Regions from separate parts of the Enterobacter sp. 186315 genome, predicted to be linked through region 3. Evidence: predicted binding sites of a transcription regulator. Region 3 holds the regulator's gene; each other region holds the start of a gene.

Region 1 (5,138 bases), on a different contig from region 3:
TCACGCTCTCTTATCAACTTTTTCATGGGATTATCGAACGTGACTGAACGTTATTTTGTGACCGGCACGGATACCGAAGTAGGTAAAACCGTCGCCAGCGCCGCGCTGCTTCAGGCGGCGAATCTGAAGGGATACCGCACCGCAGGCTACAAGCCCGTTGCCTCCGGCAGCGAGATGACGCCCGACGGGCTGCGCAATACCGACGCCCTGGCGCTACAGCGTCACAGTAGCCTGGCGCTGAGCTACGACGAGGTTAACCCCTATACCTTCGCCGAGCCGACCTCGCCGCATATCGTCAGCGCGGACGAAGGGCGCGATATCGATTTTGCCGTGCTGTCCGGCGGCCTGCGCGCGCTGGAGCAGCAGGCCGAATGGGTGCTGGTGGAGGGGGCGGGCGGCTGGTTTACGCCGCTTTCAGAAAGCCACACCTTCGCCGACTGGGTGCAGGCGGAGCAGCTTCCGGTCATTCTGGTGGTGGGCGTTAAGCTCGGCTGCATCAACCACGCGATGCTCACCGCGCAGGCAATTCGGCAGGCCGGACTGCGGCTGGCGGGCTGGGTGGCGAACGACGTTACGCCGCCCGGCAGGCGTCATCAGGAGTATCTGGCAACGCTTAAACGCCTGCTCCCCGCGCCGTTCCTCGGTGAAATTCCGTGGCTTGCGGGCGGGGCAGAAAACGCCGACACCGGGCGGTATCTCGATCTCAGCGCCTTGCCTCACGCGTCATCCAGTGGGCTATAAGCTCATCGTTAAGCTCGTTAACGTGGCCCTGCGCCACGTTACGCCCGCGATAAAGCAGACAGAAGCGGTCAGCCACCCGGCGAATAAACGACAGCTGCTGCTCTGCCAGTAACACCGTCATCCCCAGCTCCTGACTCAGCCGCACCAGCAGCTGCCCTAACTTCTGGGCGAAACTCGGTTCCGCGCCGTGCATCGGCTCATCCAGAATCAACACGCGTGGGCGATTCACCAGCGCATTGGCGAGCGCCAGCTGGTACTGCACATCAGGCGTCAGCCCATTAGCACGCTGCTGGCGCAGGGGATAAAGCTGCGGGAAAAGGTCAAAGATGTCGCCTGTGGCACCGGCGTCGCGCTGCCCCGTTGCCCGCAGGGCGATATGCAGATTCTCTTCGATTGTCAGCTGCGAGAATATCCGCCTGTCCTGCGGCACGTAACCAATGCCGGGGATACGGGGCAGTTCCGGCGGCTGGTGCAGCAGGTCGCAGGGCGGTGCGCCCGCCTCGTGCCAGATGATGGTGCCGCTGTCGACGGGCACATTGCCGACGATGCAGTTCATCAGGGTGGTTTTCCCCATCCCCGGCAGGCCAATCACCCCGGTACACTGGCCTTGCGGAAAATCTAAATCCACGTTCCATAACGTATGTTGGCTTCCGTAGAACTGGTTCACTGCACGCAGACTCAACATCTTTCTCTCCTTAAAAATCGTTGTGGGCAAGGCTCGTTTCAGATACTGCAAAAGACCTGCCAGAAACACGAAGTTGATTAAAAAAGCCCCTTTTTTAGGAATGCGCCTCGGGTTCAGGTGAGCGGTCGGAGAGAGTTGCACAGCGGCAGTGCTGACGGTGTCGGGTGGTGGTGCAACGGTAAAAATAGGCGAAATGTGATTAAGATCTCACCAAATGTTATCTGTGGTTCAACTGATTACCATCAAAAAAGAGCTATAAAAATTTTTTGTTAACCCGCCGCTGGGAAAAACCGGGAATCGCCCGAGTGGCGGTCCATACGGGCTGGAAGCAGTTATCCACTATTCCTGTGGATAACCATGTGTATGAGAGTTAGAAAACACGCGAAAAGCGAGAGAATACGCGGGTTACGCCTGAATTGGTGCGAAACGCGGCTTTAGGAAATATCTGTTAAAAATTAACTGGTTAAATAAAAGCAATTAGCGTAATGAAAGTGTCACCTGTTCCCGGGAATCTGACTTTACATCCCTTGACAAATGTTAAAAAAGAAAAAGTTCTGGGGATAACCGGGTCAGGGCAGCGTTTTATCTTGTCACAGTTCAAATTTTATCCCCGATCCCGCTAATCATTCGAACGCTACTCCATAAAGCCTGACATGCTACTGGTTTTTCATCCAGTATTAATTACTGGCAATCCTGGCAACTGCGAGTAAAATTACAGACCTGCCGCTAATAACGTCATCAGGTCATCGCCCATGAGTAAACCGTTTAAACTAAATTCTGCTTTCCGTCCGTCGGGCGACCAGCCTGAGGCGATTCGTCGTCTGAAAGAGGGGCTGGAAGACGGTCTTGCACATCAGACCCTGCTGGGTGTGACCGGCTCCGGTAAAACCTTTACCGTGGCAAACGTCATTGCGGATCTGCAACGCCCTACGATGGTGCTGGCACCCAACAAAACCCTCGCCGCGCAGCTGTACGGCGAGATGAAAGAGTTCTTCCCGGACAACGCGGTGGAGTATTTCGTCTCCTACTACGATTACTACCAGCCGGAAGCCTACGTCCCGAGCTCCGACACCTTTATCGAAAAAGATGCGTCGGTGAACGAACACATTGAGCAGATGCGACTGTCGGCCACCAAAGCGCTGCTGGAGCGGCGCGACGTGGTTGTGGTGGCGTCGGTGTCGGCTATTTACGGTCTGGGCGATCCGGATCTCTATCTGAAGATGATGCTGCACCTGACGCAGGGGATGATCATCGATCAGCGCGCCATTCTGCGCCGTCTTGCCGAGCTGCAATACACCCGTAACGATCAGGCGTTCCAGCGCGGGACCTTCCGCGTGCGCGGCGAAGTGATCGACATCTTCCCGGCGGAATCAGACGATATGGCGCTGCGCGTGGAGCTGTTTGACGAAGAGGTTGAGCGCCTGTCGCTGTTTGACCCGCTCACCGGCCACGTTGAATCGACCATTCAGCGCTTCACCGTCTATCCGAAAACCCACTACGTAACGCCGCGCGAGCGCATCGTGCAGGCGATGGAAGAGATCAAAGTCGAGCTGGCCGACCGGCGTAAGGTGCTGCTGGCGAATAACAAGCTGCTTGAAGAGCAGCGCATCAGCCAGCGTACCCAGTTTGACCTGGAGATGATGAACGAGCTGGGCTACTGCTCGGGCGTGGAAAACTACTCCCGCTACCTGTCCGGCCGCGGGCCGGGCGAGGCGCCCCCAACGCTGTTTGACTACCTTCCGGCAGACGGCCTGCTGGTGGTGGACGAATCCCACGTCACCATTCCGCAGATCGGCGGGATGTACCGCGGCGACCGCGCCCGTAAAGAGACGCTGGTGGAGTATGGCTTCCGCCTGCCGTCGGCGCTCGATAACCGTCCGCTGAAGTTTGAAGAGTTTGAAGCGCTGGCCCCGCAGACCATCTACGTATCGGCCACGCCGGGCAACTACGAGCTGGAAAAATCCGGTGACGAAGTGGTGGATCAGGTGGTGCGTCCGACGGGCTTGCTCGACCCGATTATCGAAGTGCGTCCGGTGGCGACGCAGGTCGACGATCTGCTGTCGGAGATCCGCGCCCGCTCCGCCATCAACGAGCGCGTGCTAGTGACGACGCTGACCAAGCGCATGGCCGAAGATTTGACCGAATACCTGGAAGAGCACGGCGAGAAGGTGCGTTACCTGCACTCCGATATCGACACCGTCGAGCGCATGGAGATCATCCGCGATTTGCGCCTGGGCGAGTTTGACGTGCTGGTGGGTATCAACCTCCTGCGAGAAGGTCTGGACATGCCTGAGGTGTCGCTGGTGGCGATTCTGGACGCCGATAAAGAGGGCTTCCTGCGCTCCGAGCGATCGCTTATCCAGACCATCGGTCGCGCCGCGCGTAACGTCAACGGGAAGGCGATCCTCTACGGGGACAAAATCACCCCGTCAATGGCGAAAGCGATTGGCGAAACCGAGCGTCGCCGCGAGAAGCAGCAGGCCTACAATGAAGAGCACGGCATCACGCCGCAGGGTCTGAACAAGAAGGTGGTGGATATTCTGGCGCTGGGCCAGAACATTGCGAAGACCAAGTCGAAAGGGCGCGGCAAAGCGCGTGCCGTGGTGGAAGAAGATACCGTCGCGCTGACCCCGAAAGCGTTGCAGCAGAAGATCCACGAGCTGGAAGGGCAGATGATGCAGCACGCGCAAAACCTCGAATTCGAAGAGGCGGCGCAGATCCGCGACCAGCTGCATCAGTTACGGGATCTGTTTATTGCGGCGTCGTAGGTTTTTTCTCCCTCTCCCTATGGGAGAGGGTTGGGGTGAGGGCATCAGGCCGCACAAAACGACCTTATCCCAGCGCCTGAATCGCCTTCTCCAGCGCCTCGCGCAGCAGGTGGCGGTCATGGCGGTATTTGATGTCGCTGGCCTCCAGCGGCTCCTGTACCACCATCCGATCGCCAATACCGGACACATCCACGTTCGGCCCTACAACCACGCCGTCAATAATTTTTTTGCCGACGTACTGCTCCATCATATTGAGCTTATCCGCCAGCGACAGGTTCGCCGCCGCCGGGCTGAGTTCGCGCCCCAGATTGCCGATATAGACCATCGGAGCAGGGGTTCGGCGCAGCGCCTGCGCCAGCTCTTTTACCAGCAGGCCGGGCATCAGGCTGGTATAAAAACTGCCGGGGCCAATCAAAATCACATCCGCTTCGCTGATGGCGTCGATCGCTTCCCGCGTGGCCGGCACGCTCGGGTAAATCATCAGCTCTTTCGGCGGGAGCGTCAGCTGGTCGATATTTACCTCGCCGTAAACTTCATGCCCTTCCGTATCAATGGCCATCAGGTCAACCGGATGTTCTGACATCGGGATCAGGAACGCGTCCACTTTCAGCAGGTTTCGTATTAAATTGATCGCCTCTAACGGCCGCACGCTCAGGTGATCGAGCGCCTTTAGCATCAGATTTCCGAGGTTATGCCCGGAAAGTTCGCCGTTACCGCCAAAACGATACTCAAACATCGCCGAAGCGACGCTTGGTTCCGTAATTAACTGGTTCAGACAGTTGCGCATATCACCCCACGCGATGCCCCCTTCCGAACGACGAATACGCCCGGTAGAGCCGCCGTTATCGGTGGTGGTGACGATCCCGGTTAGCCTGGAACCGAGCGAAGAGAGCGAAGACATCACCCGTCCCAGGCCGTGACCGCCGCCAATGGCTACAACCCGG
Region 2 (5,138 bases), on a different contig from region 3:
TCGGTGGTTCCTTCGTGTCCCTGCTGATGTCGAAGTGGATGGCGCTGAAATCCGTGGGTGGTGAAGTCATTGAACAACCGCGTAACGATATGGAACGCTGGTTGATGAACACCGTTGCACAGCAGTCTCAGCAGGCGGGCATCGCCATGCCGCAGGTGGCTATTTACCATGCGCCAGACATCAACGCGTTCGCCACCGGCGCGCGTCGTGATGCTTCTCTGGTTGCGGTGAGCACCGGCCTGTTGCAGAACATGAGCCGTGACGAAGCCGAAGCGGTCATCGCTCACGAAATCAGCCATATCGCCAACGGTGACATGGTGACCATGACCCTGATCCAGGGCGTGGTGAACACCTTCGTGATCTTTATTTCCCGTATTCTGGCGCAGATCGCCGCTGGCTTTATGGGCGGCAACCGTGATGAAGGTGAAGAGAGCAACGGTAACCCGCTGATCTATTTCGCCGTGTCGATGGTGCTGGAGCTAGTGTTCGGTATTCTGGCAAGCATCATTACCATGTGGTTCTCGCGCCACCGCGAATTCCACGCGGATGCGGGCTCTGCGAAACTGGTCGGCCGTGAGAAGATGATTGCCGCGTTGCAGCGTCTGAAAACCAGCTACGAGCCGCAGGAAGCCAACAGCATGATGGCGTTCTGCATCAACGGTAAATCCAAATCGTTGAGCGAGCTGTTTATGTCTCACCCGCCGCTGGATAAGCGTATCGAAGCGCTGCGCAGTGGGGAATACCTGAAGTAATTCGAATGGTGCAGAAAGAGCCGGGCTGGAGGAGACTCCGCCCGGCTTTTTTTATGCCTGCGCGCGGGGCTGGGTGACGCGGAGCCCGCTCACAATCGCGGCGATGGTCGCCAGCGTGCCTGCGGTAAACAGCGCGACGTGCGTTGCGTTTTGCCCGGCAAGGTTAAACATCAGGGCGACCAGTGCGGCCCCGGTGCTTTGCCCAAGCAGACGCGCGGTTCCCAGCATGCCGCTGGCACCGCCGCTGCGGTGGCGCGGCGCGGAGGTGATAATAGTGTGGTTATTCGGCGACTGGAACAGACCAAACCCGGCACCGCAGAGGATCATACGCCAGATAATATCCAGATCCGACGGCGAGGAAGGCAGCATCGCCAGGGCGAAAAGACCGGCTGCCATCACCACCAGGCCGAGCGCCCCAAGCAGTCCGGCATGAACCCGCTCAATTAAATAGCCTGCCAGCGGCGCCATCACCATGGTTGCCAGCGGCCACGGCGTTAACAGCAGGCCCGTTTCTACTTCGCTTCGACCTATCACGCTTTGCAAAAAGAAGGGCAGGGCGACCAGCGCCAGCATCTGGGCGCAGAAGGAACAAATTGAAGTGCAGATAGAGAGCGAAAACAGCGGGATACGCAGCAGATCGACAGGCAGCAACGGCACGGGTAACGACAGCTGACGGCGCACGAAGAAGAAGCCGATAAACAGCATCGCCACCACCTCTGCAATGACCAGAGTCAACGACTGTCCCTGCGCGAAGCCGCTAAGGGCAGTGATCAGCAGACCAAAGGTCAGCGCGTTCATGACCGCGCTCGGCAGGTCAAACTTCGGCATGGCGCTTTTCGGGCCGTTGGCGGGCAGATAGCGCAGGGCAAAGACGATGGCAATAATGCCCAGCGGAACGTTAATCGCAAACAGCCACTGCCATGAAGCCACGGAAAGTATGGCGGCGGCGATGGTTGGCCCGGCGGCGGAAGAGACCGCGACGATAAACGAGTTAATCCCCATCCCGCGCCCCAGATGGCGCTGCGGATAGATAAGGCGTATCAGCGCGGTATTCACGCTCATCAGCGCCGCACCCCCGAAGCCCTGGGCGATACGCGCGATCGTCAGCATATGCAGCGAGTCGGAGAGGGCGCAAAAAAGCGAGGTCAGCGTAAAGACGGCCAGACCACACTGGTAGACCCGGCGGTAGCCAAACATATCGCCCAGAAACGAGAGCGAAAGCAGAGAAACGACAATCGCTATCTGATACGCGTTTACGATCCAGATAGAGCTGGCGGGGGACGCGTGGAGGTCGCTGGCGATGGTAGGTAGCGCAACGTTTGCAATAGCGCCGTCAAGCACGGCCATTGAAATACCAATAATAATGGTGGCAATCGCCCCGTACCGTTGTGGCAGGAGCAGCCCATCAGAAGGATTTTTTTCCATGGAAATGAAAAGCTCAGGGTGAAATTATTCTCAGAGTAACTATTTTAGCATCGTTAATTCCGTTTTATGTCGCAGATTTGTAACGAAGTAACCGCGGATTGATTGCAGGCAGCAGGGCGGGAATTTATAATAAAAACCGGTTCTGATTTTTATAAAACACTCTCCATGAGGTGATAAATGGCAATTGCAGATTTGGATAAGCAGCCAGATTCTGTTTCTTCCGTGCTGAAGGTGTTTGGCATCTTGCAGGCGCTCGGAGAAGAGCGTGAAATTGGTATTACAGAGTTATCGCAGCGTGTGATGATGTCGAAAAGCACCGTTTATCGCTTTTTGCAAACCATGAAGTCCTTAGGCTACGTCGCGCAGGAAGGCGAATCAGAGAAATATTCTCTGACGCTGAAGCTGTTTGAGCTGGGCGCGCGTGCGCTTCAGAACGTCGATCTTATTCGCAGCGCGGACATCCAGATGCGCGAACTGTCTCGTCTGACGAAAGAGACCGTCCACCTGGGCGCGCTGGATGAAGACAGCATTGTGTACATCCACAAAATCGATTCCATGTACAACCTGCGCATGTATTCGCGCATCGGTCGTCGTAACCCGCTGTACAGTACCGCGATTGGTAAAGTGCTGCTGGCGTGGCGCGATCGCGAAGAGGTGAAGCAGATCCTGGAAGGCGTGGAATATAAGCGCAGCACCGAGCGCACGATCACCACTACCGAGGAACTGTTAACGGTGCTCGATAAAGTGCGTGAGCAGGGCTACGGCGAAGATAACGAAGAACAGGAAGAAGGGCTGCGCTGCATCGGCGTTCCGGTATTTGACCGTTTCGGCGTTGTCATTGCCGGGCTGAGTATCTCCTTCCCGACCCTGCGTTTCTCTGAAGAACGTCTGCACGAGTACGTCGCGATGCTGCACACGGCGGCGCGTAAAATCTCTGAACAGATGGGCTATAACGACTATCCGTTTTAAGGCCCGTTAACGCAAAAACGCCGCATCAGTGCGGCGTTTTTTTTGAAACATGAACCCGTTAGCCATTATCGATGACGACGGCGGACTTACGCAGTACCGGGCAGTTTGTTAACCCGATTAATCCACTATCCGAGTGAATGTACTGAGCGGTGCTCACGCCCTGGGCAGTGAGGTACTTACACTGGATGCCCAGACCGGCTGCATTTTCGGTGCTTCCCACAAGCACGCCATAACCTGTTAATAAAAGACCAATCCACAGGATGGCCAGCGCAATAACTACCCGGATGATTATTCGCATCATCGCCTCTTTTTCTTAGTTGTCATACCATTAAGCCTAATGAGATTACGATATGAAACAAGTGCAGAATTCCTAAAACCAGTTGATGACGCTACAGTTAGCCCCTGTTTAAGATAGTCATGATAACCTGGGGACATCGGATCATAAGACGGAGTATGGAGTGAAAAAAATACGCTGGGTAATTCTGATAATCGTACTGATTGCCTGTGTGGTGTTGTGGACGCAGACGATCAATGTGATGTGCGATCAGGATGTACAGTTCTTTAGTGGCGTTTGTGCAATAAACAAGTTTATTCCGTGGTAAGAGGCATTTTTTCTTCAGGTGATTTCCTTCCTTCACGCCAGTGGTAAAATGGCCGTTTTTATTGAGGTGGTGAAATGGGTGAATTACTGAATTCAGGGCTGCTGAGTATGGCGTCCCTGGTGGTTTCGTTGGTGGTACTGGTTGTGGGGCTGATCCTGTGGTTCTTCATCAACCGCGCCAGTTCACGCACTAACGAACAGATTGAGCTGCTTGAAGCGCTGCTCGATCAGCAGAAACGTCAGACTGCTCTGCTGCGCCGTCTGTGTGAAGCAAACGAACCAGAAGTAAAAGACGCGCCAAAAGAGGCCGTTGCACAAGAGAAAGAAGACGACGATTTCATCCGCCTGGTGGCAGAACGTTAAACCGTCATTCACGGGAGGTGGTGTGGTCTGGATTTATCCTGAATATGACCCCTCCCTGAAGTATCCCCCGTACTGCCATCCCCCCTAGTCATTATCAAAAAATCCTGTAGCCCCTTTGAAACATCACCCTTAATAATGTAGCGCCAGTTAACGATCGATTCAGCGTACTGAAAACTGGCGAATATTTATGCTTAGCTATCTCGTCGCTTCGCTGCATATATTCTGCATGGCACCGCCGTGCCGGGAGTTTTATTTCTATCGAAACGTTTTGCTTGCCTCTTTTTGAAGCAGGTTCATAAAAATTTCATTATTTTGGTGCATGGCGTTCTTATTAAATGGCGAATTTTAATACAGTAAGAAGAAACTTATTAACATGTTTTCTTTCAATGTTAACGGCTCAACGCGTTGCAATGATTTGAGCATAACTTTTCACAAATTGTTCTATATCAATCATTGCGCAAAGGAAAATTTTGCGCGTTTCTGGACGCATTCAGATGAATGAACTATCTTAAAAAAGTCTTAGATTACAGGGGCTGCGGACGTTGCCCTGGGCAGTATAGTCTGGCATAGCGTTTTGTTATCACGGAGCATAATTGTGCAAAGAGTAACAGGGCTGCGCCAGAATTTGTGCGGCGGATCGAGACACGTTTAAAAATGGCTTGCCATAATTAACGTTGTATGTGATAACACGTTTTGGGTCAAACGAGGTACAGTTCTGTTTATGTGTGGCATTTTCAGTAAAGAAGTCCTGAGTAAACACGTTGTCGTTGAATACCGCTTCTCTGCCGAACCTTATATTAGTGCCTCAAGCAGTAATGTCTCAGTTTTATCTAAGTCAATGCCTGCGGGCTAAGAAAACACTCTAAGGAATTTTGCAAATGGCAAAGATTAAAGGTCAAGTTAAGTGGTTCAACGAGTCTAAAGGTTTTGGTTTCATTACTCCTGCTGACGGCAGCAAAGACGTGTTCGTACACTTCTCTGCAATCCAGGGTAACGGCTTCAAAACTCTGGCTGAAGGCCAGAACGTT
Region 3 (5,138 bases):
AATACGCCCGCGCAGCGCGGTTCTGGCATGTAAGCGAGTGTTTACTTCGTCGATCTGCTGGCGGGTTTGCGTCAGGCGCGCGGTCTGCTCCTGCTGACGCTCCCAGAGCGGGCGCAGCTGCGCCGCAGGCTGTGCCAGCTGGAGTTTCGCCAGCTCGGGCCCGGCGTCTGCCAGCGCCTGCTGCGCCTGCTGCTGCTGAGCGGTTGCACGCTGCTGCGCCTGAATCAGCTCATCGCTGCGCGTAAGCCATTGAAACTCTTTCTGCTGATGCTGCTGTTGCGCCAGCAGGATTTTCTCTTCGTCAGTGAGTACCTGCAAACTTTGCTGCAACTGCTGTTGCTGCTCTTCACTGAGCAGCACGACGCCCGCGGCCTGCGCTTCACACTTCTCCAGCGCGCTGCGGGCGGCTTTATGCTGTTCAAAGACTTTGGCCGAAATCTGGCCGTAGATCTCCGTGCCTGTCAGCTCTTCCAGCAGCTCCGCCCGGTCGCCGGGTCTGGCGTTAAGGAACGCGGCAAACTGCCCCTGCGAGAGCAGCATGGAGCGGGTAAAGCGATCGTAATCCAGCCCGGTTAAGGCGGCGGTCTGTTCCAGCTTGTCCGTGACTTTATCCGCCAGAATTTTACCGTCTTCACAGCGCGCCAGCTCTACGCGCGGCGCCTGTAAGTTCCCGTCCGGCTGGTTGCGCGCGCGGTTCTGGCTCCAGAATGCGCGATAGGCGACCCCTTTGACCTCAAATTCCACCTCGGCCAGGCACTCGGCGGTATCCCGCGTCATGAGATCGTTTTGCGCCTGCGAGACTTTTTGCAGGCGCGGCGTTTCGTGGTACAGGGCCAGACAGATGGCGTCGAGCAGGGTGGTTTTCCCCGCGCCGGTCGCGCCGGTAATGGCAAACAGGCCGTTGCTGGCAAAGGGCTCAGCGGTAAAGTCGATTTTCCACTCGCCTTTCAGGGAGTTGAGGTTTTTCAGACGCAGGCTCAGGATTTTCATGCGTTTTCCTCCTCATCGTTCAGCGTGGCGAGCGTGTAGCTGAACAGCTCGTTGAGCCTCGCGCGCTTCTCATCGTCAATCTCTTCATGCGCCAGACGACGCTCGAAAACCTCTTCGACCTTCAGCTCGCTCAGGGTTTCGCGCTGCGCGCCGAGCAGAATTTTCTCGCGCTGTTCGCGGCTGCGGCGCACCAGCAGCACCTCGACGGGGAGGTCTTCCGTCAGGGCCTGGATTTTACGCTGCATATCGTGCAGGTATTCGTCGGTGGTGATTTCGATATCCAGCCAGACGGGCGGGTTAAGCTCTTTGTCGCGCCACTGTTCCAGCTGCGCGGTGATGGCCGCTAAATCTCCTTTCAGCACCGCCAGCGGCTGGGTAACGGGCACTTCCAGCGACTCTACCGTACCGAGCCTGCCGTCGTTAAAGGTCACCAGATGCACGCATTTAGCCTTGCCGGTTTCGTCAAAGCTCAGGGAAATCGGCGAACCGCAGTAGCGAATGTGCTCGCAGCCGCCAATTATCTGCGCGCGGTGAATATGCCCCAGCGCGATGTAGTCGGCCGGGGGGAAGTTTTGCGCCGGGAAAGCGTCCAGCGTGCCGATATAGATGTCACGTACCGCGTCACTTTTGCTGGCACCGACGGTGGTCAAATGCCCTGTAGCAATCACCGGAATTGGCTGCGCGCCGCGCAGGGCGCAGGCCTCGGCGTGCTGCTGGTGATAGTAGTCGGTGATGGCCTGAAGCAGATGCTGCTGCTTTTCGCTGCCGGAAAGCCCCGCCTGGCTCTGCACGATATCCCGTGGACGTAAAAACGGTATCGGACAGAGCACCGCCCCCGGCGTGCCGTCGCGTTTTTTGAGGATCTGCGGCGCGTGTCCGGCGCTGGCCACCACCGTGGTATTCAGGAAGGCGAGAATGTCGCGAGATTCGTTAAGGGTTGCCACCGAGTCGTGATTGCCCGCAACAATCACCAGATGACAGCCGGTTTGCTGCAAATTAACGACAAAGCGGTTGTAAAGTTCGCGCGCATAGCTCGGCGGCTGCCCGGTATCAAAAATATCGCCCGCCACGATAATGGCATCCACCTCATGCGACCGGGCCGCGTCCAGCAGCCAGGTGAGGAAAGCTTCATGTTCAGCGGCGCGGCTTTTACTGTAAAAGTTTTGGCCCAGATGCCAGTCCGAGGTGTGAAGTATGCGCATAGCGGTTCCGTGGCAAAAAAAGATGGAGGGGATTATAAACGTTAAGAACGGAAATTATCCGCTGTAATAAAACAACGGTTTGCCATTTTTAGTGATATCGTTTTTCATAAATCTGTCATAAATCTGACGCATAATGACGCCGCATTACAAACTTGTAACTTAAATAAGATAAGACAGGGCAAAGTATGGCGAGACGTATTCTGGTCGTAGAAGATGAAGCTCCGATTCGTGAGATGGTGTGCTTCGTGCTCGAACAAAATGGCTTCCAGCCGATCGAGGCGGAAGATTATGACAGCGCGGTGAATCAACTTAACGAACCCTGGCCTGATTTGATTTTACTCGACTGGATGTTGCCCGGCGGCTCGGGGTTGCAGTTTATCAAACACCTCAAACGTGAAGCCATGACCCGCGATATTCCGGTCGTCATGCTGACGGCGCGCGGTGAAGAGGAAGATCGCGTGCGCGGTCTGGAAACCGGCGCGGACGATTACATCACCAAGCCTTTCTCCCCGAAAGAGCTGGTGGCCCGCATTAAAGCCGTGATGCGCCGCATTTCGCCGATGGCGGTGGAAGAGGTGATTGAGATGCAGGGGCTGAGCCTTGATCCTACCTCACACCGCGTCATGACCGGCGAAAACCCGCTCGATATGGGCCCTACCGAATTCAAGCTGCTGCACTTCTTTATGACCCACCCGGAGCGCGTTTACAGCCGCGAGCAGTTGCTGAACAACGTCTGGGGAACTAACGTCTATGTCGAAGACCGGACGGTTGATGTCCACATTCGCCGCTTGCGTAAAGCGCTGGAGCTGAGCGGCCACGATCGTATGGTGCAGACGGTCCGCGGCACGGGTTATCGTTTTTCTACCCGTTTCTGAACAATGACAGGAGTGTGACGCGTGCTGGAACGTCTGTCATGGAAAAGGCTCGTTTTTGAACTGATCTTATGCTGTATCCCGGCCCTCATTCTGGGGGCGTTTTTTGGCCATTTGCCGTGGTTTTTGCTGGCGGCGGTGACCGGCCTTCTGATCTGGCATTTCTGGAATTTACTGCGCCTTTCCTGGTGGCTGTGGGTTGACCGAAGCATGACGCCACCGCCGGGAAGCGGCAGCTGGGAGCCGCTGCTCTACGGCCTGCACCAGATGCAGATGCGTAATAAAAAGCGCCGCCGCGAGCTGGGCAGCCTGATCAAACGTTTTCGCAGCGGGGCGGAATCGCTGCCGGATGCGGTGATCCTCACCACGGAAGAGGGCACCATGTTCTGGTGCAACGGCCTGGCGCAGCAGCTGCTGGGCCTGCGCTGGCCGGACGATAACGGGCAAAATATCCTCAACCTGCTGCGATACCCGGAATTTACCCTGTACCTGAAAAAGCGCGATTTTACGCGGCCGCACAATTTGAAGCTCAACAACGGGCGTCATCTTGAGATCCGCGTAATGCCCTATAGCGATAATCAGTGGCTGATGGTGGCGCGCGACGTCACCCAGATGCACCAGCTTGAGGGGGCAAGGCGCAACTTCTTTGCCAACGTCAGCCACGAGCTGCGCACCCCGCTCACCGTGCTTCAGGGCTATCTGGAGATGATGCAGGAGCAAACGCTAGAGGGCGCGCCGCGCGAGAAAGCGCTCCACACCATGCGCGAGCAGACGCACCGTATGGAAGGGCTGGTGAAGCAGCTGCTGACCTTATCGAAAATCGAAGCCGCGCCCGCGCTGGCCCTCAACGAAACCATCGACGTGCCGATGATGCTGCGCGTGGTGGAGCGTGAAGCGCAGACCCTGAGCCACGGAAAGCATCAGCTGACGTTTAACGTGGATAACGCGCTGAAGGTGCGCGGCAGCGAAGACGAGCTGCGCAGCGCCATCTCAAACCTTGTCTATAACGCGGTGAACCACACGCCGGAAGGGACGCACATTGTCGTGACGTGGCAACATCTGCCGTCAGGAGCGGAGTTTAGCGTCGAAGATAACGGGCCGGGGATTGCGCCAGAGCATCTTCCACGGCTGACCGAGCGCTTCTATCGCGTGGACAAGGCGCGCTCGCGGCAGACCGGCGGCAGCGGGCTGGGGCTGGCGATTGTGAAGCACGCGCTTCATCATCACGATAGCCGTCTTGATATTCAGAGCACGTTAGGGAAGGGCACGCGTTTCAGCTTTATTATCCCGGAAAGATTGATTGCCAGAATGAGTGCCTGACAGCAGGCGTGTCATCTTACCTTTCCACGGGCCAGCGACTGCTGGCCCGTTTGCGTTGCAGTTAAGCGAAACGCGAATGAATAATATACGGTTGATGGTTTTTTGTTCGCATGATTAACCACGGGTTTTTCCAGTATTTAGCGTAATGTGCTGGTCTGTGTTTTCATGCTGGCATATTGTTCCGGTTTTAAGATCCCACCTTGCCTTTAAACGTTATAAGCGTTTAAATTGCCCCCCATATACTGTCATACCGACTGTATTTGCGTGGTAAATCGAAAAACTATTCTTCGCCACGCCAGGACGGGAGCATTTCCCGCTGAAATTGAGCAAATTTTCCGCTGTATCGTCCCGTCAGGGATAAGGGAAATCTCAACGTTTTCAACACCACATCCACAGGCAGTAAGGTTCTATGACCCATCACTTGAAATCGCGCGACATCATCGCGCTGGGCTTTATGACATTTGCGCTGTTCGTTGGCGCAGGCAACATCATCTTTCCACCAATGGTTGGCTTACAGGCAGGCGAACACGTCTGGACGGCGGCCATTGGTTTTCTGATTACCGCTGTGGGTCTACCTGTGCTGACCGTTGTCGCGCTGGCGAAAGTGGGTGGCGGCGTGGACAGCCTTAGCACGCCAATCGGTAAAGTGGCGGGCGTTCTGCTGGCGACCGTGTGCTATCTGGCCGTCGGTCCGCTGTTTGCGACCCCGCGTACGGCAACCGTGTCTTTCGAAGTGGGGATCGCCCCGCTGACC

The links. The regulator PhoB, encoded in region 3, activates phosphate uptake and scavenging genes when phosphate is short. The targets are predictions, from matches to a motif close to CTGTCATAAAACTGNCNNAT.
Region 1: uvrB (excinuclease ABC subunit UvrB) is a predicted target of PhoB. The motif match lies at 1,907-1,926, and genes of this name have one in related genera.
Region 2: kdgR (DNA-binding transcriptional regulator KdgR) is a predicted target of PhoB. The motif match lies at 2,244-2,263, and genes of this name have one in related genera.

What each region holds. Positions count from the first base shown of each region.
Region 1 covers NZ_JBPTTK010000023.1:30,284-35,421, forward strand. Annotated here, with positions in the region: gene bioC (malonyl-ACP O-methyltransferase BioC) at 1-47, shown strand, start outside; gene bioD (dethiobiotin synthase) at 40-741, shown strand; gene ACSVHP_RS19610 (ABC transporter ATP-binding protein) at 704-1,426, opposite strand; gene uvrB (excinuclease ABC subunit UvrB) at 2,179-4,194, shown strand; gene yvcK (uridine diphosphate-N-acetylglucosamine-binding protein YvcK) at 4,259-5,138, opposite strand, start outside.
Region 2 covers NZ_JBPTTK010000003.1:287,500-292,637, reverse strand. Annotated here, with positions in the region: gene htpX (protease HtpX) at 1-752, shown strand, start outside; gene ACSVHP_RS05505 (MFS transporter) at 804-2,177, opposite strand; gene kdgR (DNA-binding transcriptional regulator KdgR) at 2,355-3,146, shown strand; gene ACSVHP_RS05495 (YobH family protein) at 3,205-3,444, opposite strand; gene mgrB (PhoP/PhoQ regulator MgrB) at 3,605-3,748, shown strand; gene ACSVHP_RS05485 (YebO family protein) at 3,823-4,110, shown strand; partial or broken gene ACSVHP_RS05480 (DUF2627 domain-containing protein) at 4,832-4,976, shown strand; gene cspE (transcription antiterminator/RNA stability regulator CspE) at 4,989-5,138, shown strand, end outside.
Region 3 covers NZ_JBPTTK010000004.1:100,126-105,263, forward strand. Annotated here, with positions in the region: gene sbcC (exonuclease subunit SbcC) at 1-990, opposite strand, end outside; gene sbcD (exonuclease subunit SbcD) at 987-2,192, opposite strand; gene phoB (phosphate response regulator transcription factor PhoB) at 2,378-3,067, shown strand; gene phoR (phosphate regulon sensor histidine kinase PhoR) at 3,089-4,384, shown strand; gene brnQ (branched-chain amino acid transporter carrier protein BrnQ) at 4,794-5,138, shown strand, end outside.